DNA from 2 places in the Peribacillus aracenensis genome. Region 2 is predicted to be linked to the other one. Evidence: a T-box and tRNA genes for the amino acid it is inferred to sense, from the RefSeq annotation. Region 2 holds a T-box; the other holds one or more tRNA genes.

Region 1 (3,370 bases), on a different contig from region 2:
TGCCATTCCAAGTGGAATATTGGTCGGGTTGATCAACTTATCGAATAACCTGCGTGACCATGACGGAGATAAGGCACATGGCCGCAAAACGATGCCGGTAGTCATGGGCCGGAAAAACGCCCTGACATTCATGGCAATCATGTTCGCATTCTCTTATCTATGGCTAGTTGGGCTAGTCCTTACCGGAAGCGTAACGGTGTGGATCCTCCTTGCCTTCCTAAGCATCCCGAAAGCCCTGGCCGCAATCAAAGGCTTCGTAGGTAAAACGCAGCCGATCACGATGGTGCCAGCAATGAAAGCCACGGCCCAAACGAACACCTTCTTTGGCTTACTCATGGCCATTGGATTATTCATCAGCTATCTTATATAATCTCCTGGGACTGAGCTCATTCGCTCAGTCCTTTTTTCTATCATCCGTTCCTTATTGTTTTCCTATACTCCGATTCGGGTAATAGATAATACAACCATCTTACCAATATAAATGAGATTTAGACTTTAGAAGGAGTGAATCCGATATGGCAACGAAACAACAAACGCAAAAATTCAAAAAAGAACTGCTTCAAGAAAAAAATGAGCTAATTAATAGAATTCAAAATGATGAACAATCCGTTCTGGATAAAAGCCAGACCGAATCCGTAGGGGAATTATCATCCTATGATAATCATCCTGCTGATCTTGGTACCGAATTATTCGAGATGGAGCGGAATCAAGCACTCGATGAACATGCACAATCCGAAATGGAGAAAATCGATGAAGCTTTGAAAGCCATGGAGGAAGGCTCGTATGGCCATTGTAAAACCTGCAATAGGGAAATCCCCATCGAGAGGCTTGAAGCGATCCCAAGCACCCTCTACTGTGTCGAGCATGCTCCAGAACGGTCGATTTCACAAGACCGGCCTGCGGAAGAGGATATACTAATCCCATCCATGGGTGATCATTTTGAAAATCGTCATGGAATCGAAATGGTGGATAAAGAAGATAGCTTTGGTGAAGTTGCCAAATTCGGTACATCCGAAACACCATCCGATTACACAGGCGATCATGACAATTATAATGATCTTTATAAAACTGAGGATGAAACGAATGGGTTTCCTGAAGACTATGAAGGATATGCCGCAAATGATATCGAAGGAAAAAATAGAGTGAACATACCGAACAAAAAGCAAAAGGTATATGAAGATACACTGGAGGAAGAAAACATAGAATCCAATCTTGGAGACATTCCCTATAAACAAAAAGATAGTTATATCAATGAAAAGAAATGAAAAAAAGAAGCATACATTCATGTATGCTTCCCTTTTTGTTATGACCCGTACGGGATTCGAACCCGTGTTACCGCCGTGAAAGGGCGGTGTCTTAACCGCTTGACCAACGGGCCAACTGGCGGAGAAGGAGGGATTTGAACCCTCGCGCCGCTCGCGCGACCTACACCCTTAGCAGGGGCGCCTCTTCAGCCTCTTGAGTACTTCCCCATGGCTCCGCAGGTAGGACTCGAACCTACGACCGTTCGGTTAACAGCCGAATGCTCTACCACTGAGCTACTGCGGAACAATGAATATGGTGGGCCTAAATGGACTCGAACCATCGACCTCACGCTTATCAGGCGTGCGCTCTAACCAGCTGAGCTATAGGCCCATATTTGGAGCGGGTGAAGGGAATCGAACCCTCATCATCAGCTTGGAAGGCTGAGGTTTTACCACTAAACTACACCCGCGAAATGGGGCGACTGATGGGAATCGAACCCACGAATGCCTGAACCACAATCAGGTGCGTTAACCACTTCGCCACAATCGCCGTAATTTTTTAGAATATGGTGGCTCAGGACGGAATCGAACCGCCGACACAAGGATTTTCAGTCCTTTGCTCTACCGACTGAGCTACTGAGCCACATATGTATTGAATTTTAAAAATGGCGGTCCCGACGGGAATCGAACCCGCGATCTCCTGCGTGACAGGCAGGCATGTTAACCGCTACACCACGGGACCTAATAATTGCGGGGACAGGATTTGAACCTGCGACCTTCGGGTTATGAGCCCGACGAGCTACCGGACTGCTCCACCCCGCGACGGTAATAATGAAACGATTTGCATCAAGTTTTCGTGTATAGCGTTTCGTCCGCATCCTTTATGTAAGGGTGTTTCAAAACAACTTGCTGCTTTTTGAAAAATGGAGGAGGTAGAGGGATTCGAACCCCCGCGGGATTTGACTCCCCTGTCGGTTTTCAAGACCGATCCCTTCAGCCGAACTTGGGTATACCTCCATGGCTTTTAAAAAGTGAATATGGTGGACCTTGTAGGACTCGAACCTACGACCGGACGGTTATGAGCCGTCTGCTCTAACCAGCTGAGCTAAAGGTCCTTATATTTATTGGTAGCGGCGGAGGGGATCGAACCCCCGACCTCACGGGTATGAACCGTACGCTCTAGCCAGCTGAGCTACACCGCCAATATAATATAAGTTTCTGATTGAAAAATGGTGGAGCCTAGCGGGATCGAACCGCTGACCTCCTGCGTGCAAGGCAGGCGCTCTCCCAGCTGAGCTAAGGCCCCATTCATTAAAAATCACGTGGTCGGGAAGACAGGATTCGAACCTGCGACCCCTTGGTCCCAAACCAAGTGCTCTACCAAGCTGAGCTACTTCCCGCAATAAAAACATGGTGCGCCCGGCGGGAGTCGAACCTACAACCTTCTGATTCGTAGTCAGATGCTCTATCCAATTGAGCTACGGGCGCATATTATGATGGTGCCGAGGACCGGAATCGAACCGGTACGGTAGTCACCTACCGCAGGATTTTAAGTCCTGTGCGTCTGCCAGTTCCGCCACCCCGGCACATACGAAAAGTGGAGCGGAAGACGGGATTCGAACCCGCGACCCCAACCTTGGCAAGGTTGTATTCTACCACTGAACTACTTCCGCATGAAAGATGCGGGTGAAGGGACTTGAACCCCCACGCCTTGCGGCGCCAGATCCTAAGTCTGGTGCGTCTGCCAATTCCGCCACACCCGCATATAAAATGGTGAGCCATGAAGGATTCGAACCTTCGACCCTCTGATTAAAAGTCAGATGCTCTACCAACTGAGCTAATGGCTCGTGCTTGTACTATTTTAAAATGGTGCCGGCAAGAGGACTTGAACCCCCAACCTACTGATTACAAGTCAGTTGCTCTACCAGTTGAGCTACACCGGCAGGTGTAAAATGGTGGAGGATGACGGGATCGAACCGCCGACCCTCTGCTTGTAAGGCAGATGCTCTCCCAGCTGAGCTAATCCTCCATATGAAACCTGCTTGGCGACGTCCTACTCTCACAGGGGGAAACCCCCAACTACCATCGGCGCTGAAGAGCTTAACTGCCGTGTTCGGAATGGGAAC
Region 2 (3,370 bases):
TCTGCATCCAAAGCGGTGAAGGTCCGACCTTGACATCCTTGATGATTTTAGCGATGTATATCGGGTTATCTTCTTTCGCTTCAACTTTGACACTGATATAATCAGTTGCTTTTTCAGCTGCCTCTTCTTTCTCGACAACCGGCCATTTCACTTCCCGGCCTAGAATGGCTGCCACTTCGTATGCAACACCAAGCATGCTCAATGCATCGGAACGGTTCGGAGTCAGCCCAAGTTCCAGCACTTCATCACTTAAACCAAGTTCCTCCAATGCATCTTTCCCTACTTCCACATCATTAGGGAAGACGAAGATACCTGTAGCATAATCCTTGGAAACGAGCTTGGATTCGAAGCCCAATTCCTGAAGCGAGCAGATCATCCCGTGCGATTCCTCGCCACGAAGTTTCGCTTTCTTAATTTTGAAATTACCTGGAAGGACTGCGCCAACAGTAGCGACTGCGACTTTTTGGCCTTTATCGACATTCGGTGCTCCACAGATGATCTGAACAGGATTTTCGGCCCCGATATCAACTTGGCATTTATTCAATTTATCCGCATTTGGATGCTGTTCACGTTCAATGACATGCCCGATGACGACCCCTTTTAGCCCTTCACTTTTCTTTTCCACCCCTTCAACCTCAATGCCGCTTTTCGTGATTTTGTCAGCTAGCTCCGTCGCATTGATGCCTGAAAGGTCAACATAATCTTGTAACCATTTATATGACACAAACATGGTAGGTCCTCCTTTTTAAAATAAAAATTTATGCTTCATGATGGTTGAATTGTTTTAAGAAACGAACGTCATTCGTATAGAAATGACGGATATCATCCACACCGTACTTCAACATGGCAATCCGTTCCACGCCGATTCCAAATGCGAATCCAGAGTATTTCTTGGAATCGAAGCCAGCCATTTCAAGGACGTTCGGATGAACGATCCCGCCGCCAAGCACTTCGATCCAGCCTGTTTGTTTACATACGCTGCAGCCTTTACCACCACAGATTTTACAAGAAATATCCACTTCGACGGAAGGCTCCGTAAATGGGAAGAAACTTGGACGAAGACGAATCTCACGGTCTTGCCCGAATACTTTTTTCGCAAATACGTCCAGCGTTCCTTTCAGGTCGCTCATGCTGATGTTCTCATCGATGACCAAGCCCTCAATTTGCTGGAATTGATGGGAGTGTGTAGCGTCATCGTTATCACGGCGATATACTTTTCCTGGGCAAATGATTTTAACAGGTCCTTGACCTTTATGTTTTTCCATCGTTCTGGCTTGAACAGGTGAAGTGTGCGTACGCATCAGGATTTCGTCCGTTATGTAGAAGGAATCCTGCATATCACGTGCCGGATGGCTTTTCGGCAAGTTAAGTGCCTCGAAGTTGTAGTAGTCGCTTTCGACTTCAGGACCTTCCGCAACGGTATAGCCCATACCGATGAATAAGTCTTCGATTTCTTCCACGACACGTGTTAATGGATGTAGATTCCCCTTGTTAACCGGACGTCCAGGAAGTGTGACGTCAATCGTTTCAGTTGCCAGCTTTGCATTGACTGCCGCAGTTTCAAGTGCTTTTTGTTTCTCCTCGATCTTTGTTGCGATCGCTTCCCTTACATCATTGGCCAGTGCCCCGATTTTCGGGCGTTCTTCGGCAGATAATTTACCCATGCCGCGCAATACCTCAGTGATTGGCCCTTTTTTCCCTAAATAAGCAACTCGGACTTCATTCAGTTCTTTTAATTCGGAAGCGGCGGCAACTTTTTGCAACGCTTCTTCCTGCAGTTCTAGTAAACGTTCCTGCATCATGTCTTCCTCCTTTATTTTCCTTTTGTAAAAATGAACACAAAAAAACCCCAATCCCTAAAGGGACGAGGTTTATGTATCGCGGTACCACCCTTATTAGTGCACGAACAAAAAAACTTCTGCACTCACTTCATTAAAAAATAACGGCTCTTCACCGGAACATTTTTCAGACATCATGTCTTCCCAATGCCAACTCGAAAGGTGAATTCCCTTAAGCAGTGCCATAAAAATGCTTTCAGTCAAGGCATTTTTTCCCTGGATATGGTTAACTTAAGCTACTACTCTTTGTCATCGTTGTTTTCATTATAAAATTCTGTTTTATTATATTATAATTCTTCGGCCGTTTCAAATCGATTTTCGTAAATAGTACATTAAAATCCCTGCAGCGATACCCACATTCAATGATTCGCTTTTTCCGTAGATGGGAATATAAAGGTTTTTAGTCGTTTTCTCCAGTAATTCCTTCGATACTCCTTGGCCTTCATTACCGACCAGCAGGGCAAATCGGGAAGACTTTTCCACTTCTTCAAATGGCGATGCGCCTTCTAATGCCGTGCCATATACCGGTGTGCCGCTTTCCTTCAGCTCATCGATGATATCGGAAAGGTTCCCTTTAATTACAGGCATATGGAAGAGGCTCCCTTGCGTCGAACGGACCACTTTGGGATTATACAGGTCAGCACACCCTTCGCCAAGTATGACCGCATCGATTCCAGCTGCATCCGCTGTCCTGATCATCGTTCCAATATTTCCCGGATCTTGTACGGCATCGATCAACAATAATTTATCCGGATTGATGGACGCCATGCTCGTTGATTTCTGTTCACAAACCGCAGCAATTCCCTGAGGAGCTTCGGTATCACAAATCGCCTTCATAATATCATTTTTCACATAAATGAGTTCTGTGCCTTCCACCTTAAAATGAGCAGGCATTTCAGTTTCTTCATTGATGATCACTTCCAAGACGATTTCTTCTTTTAAGGCTTCTTCAACTAGGTGAAAACCCTCGACTAGATATTTACCTGTTTTATCTCGTTCTTTTTTCGTCAAAAGTTTTTTCCATTGCTTAACTTGCGGGTTTTTTACGGATTCAATATATTTCAAGGGTAAACGCTCCTTTAACTTCACACTGATTTTCCTATTATAACGCAATTCACATACATATTGCATGTGAGTTTGTGAAATGCTATGAATGTCAGTCATTATGTGTTAGAGGAGGAATAATCATGAATTTAAACTTACGTAATGCGATCATCCAAAATGTATCAGGAAATTCGCAAGAGCAGCTGGAAGACACGATTGTCGATGCCATACAAAATGGCGAGGAAAAAATGCTTCCTGGATTGGGAGTATTATTCGAGGTCATCTGGCAAAATTCATCTGAGCAGGAAAAACAGGAAATGATCACTGCCCTCGAATCAGGATTAAAAAAATAACAGCCTTCAGAGGCTGTTATTTTTTTGATTTCGCTTCGCAAGCCTTCAGTTCTTCCATGGAGACTTCTTCATCAAGCATCAGAATGAATTTTTTTGCGCTCACTTCTTCAAGCATCGTTTTTGTCTCATCATAAG

Evidence for each region. A T-box is a leader RNA that pairs with one kind of tRNA and senses whether it is charged. The one in region 2 lies ahead of pheS (phenylalanine--tRNA ligase subunit alpha), so its partner is inferred to be a tRNA-Phe.
Region 1: it has a tRNA-Phe gene. The T-box ahead of pheS (phenylalanine--tRNA ligase subunit alpha) is inferred to sense a tRNA for this amino acid. The anticodon was not compared.

Annotation. Positions count from the first base shown of each region.
Region 1 is NZ_JANZMJ010000005.1:226,677-230,046, forward strand. Features, by position in the region: gene N0M92_RS08040 (1,4-dihydroxy-2-naphthoate polyprenyltransferase) at 1-370, shown strand, start outside; gene N0M92_RS08045 (TraR/DksA C4-type zinc finger protein) at 516-1,265, shown strand; tRNA gene N0M92_RS08050 (tRNA-Glu) at 1,307-1,378, opposite strand; tRNA gene N0M92_RS08055 (tRNA-Ser) at 1,382-1,472, opposite strand; tRNA gene N0M92_RS08060 (tRNA-Asn) at 1,474-1,548, opposite strand; tRNA gene N0M92_RS08065 (tRNA-Ile) at 1,559-1,635, opposite strand; tRNA gene N0M92_RS08070 (tRNA-Gly) at 1,641-1,714, opposite strand; tRNA gene N0M92_RS08075 (tRNA-His) at 1,719-1,794, opposite strand; tRNA gene N0M92_RS08080 (tRNA-Phe) at 1,812-1,887, opposite strand; tRNA gene N0M92_RS08085 (tRNA-Asp) at 1,911-1,986, opposite strand; tRNA gene N0M92_RS08090 (tRNA-Met) at 1,993-2,066, opposite strand; tRNA gene N0M92_RS08095 (tRNA-Ser) at 2,169-2,261, opposite strand; tRNA gene N0M92_RS08100 (tRNA-Ile) at 2,283-2,359, opposite strand; tRNA gene N0M92_RS08105 (tRNA-Met) at 2,370-2,446, opposite strand; tRNA gene N0M92_RS08110 (tRNA-Ala) at 2,475-2,550, opposite strand; tRNA gene N0M92_RS08115 (tRNA-Pro) at 2,568-2,644, opposite strand; tRNA gene N0M92_RS08120 (tRNA-Arg) at 2,656-2,732, opposite strand; tRNA gene N0M92_RS08125 (tRNA-Leu) at 2,742-2,830, opposite strand; tRNA gene N0M92_RS08130 (tRNA-Gly) at 2,843-2,917, opposite strand; tRNA gene N0M92_RS08135 (tRNA-Leu) at 2,926-3,007, opposite strand; tRNA gene N0M92_RS08140 (tRNA-Lys) at 3,016-3,091, opposite strand; tRNA gene N0M92_RS08145 (tRNA-Thr) at 3,112-3,187, opposite strand; tRNA gene N0M92_RS08150 (tRNA-Val) at 3,198-3,273, opposite strand; rRNA gene rrf (5S ribosomal RNA) at 3,285-3,370, opposite strand, start outside.
Region 2 is NZ_JANZMJ010000006.1:129,763-133,132, forward strand. Features, by position in the region: gene pheT (phenylalanine--tRNA ligase subunit beta) at 1-730, opposite strand, end outside; gene pheS (phenylalanine--tRNA ligase subunit alpha) at 759-1,799, opposite strand; T-box leader at 1,858-2,100, opposite strand; gene N0M92_RS08805 (TrmH family RNA methyltransferase) at 2,145-2,903, opposite strand; gene sspI (small acid-soluble spore protein SspI) at 3,026-3,235, shown strand; gene N0M92_RS08815 (general stress protein) at 3,252-3,370, opposite strand, start outside.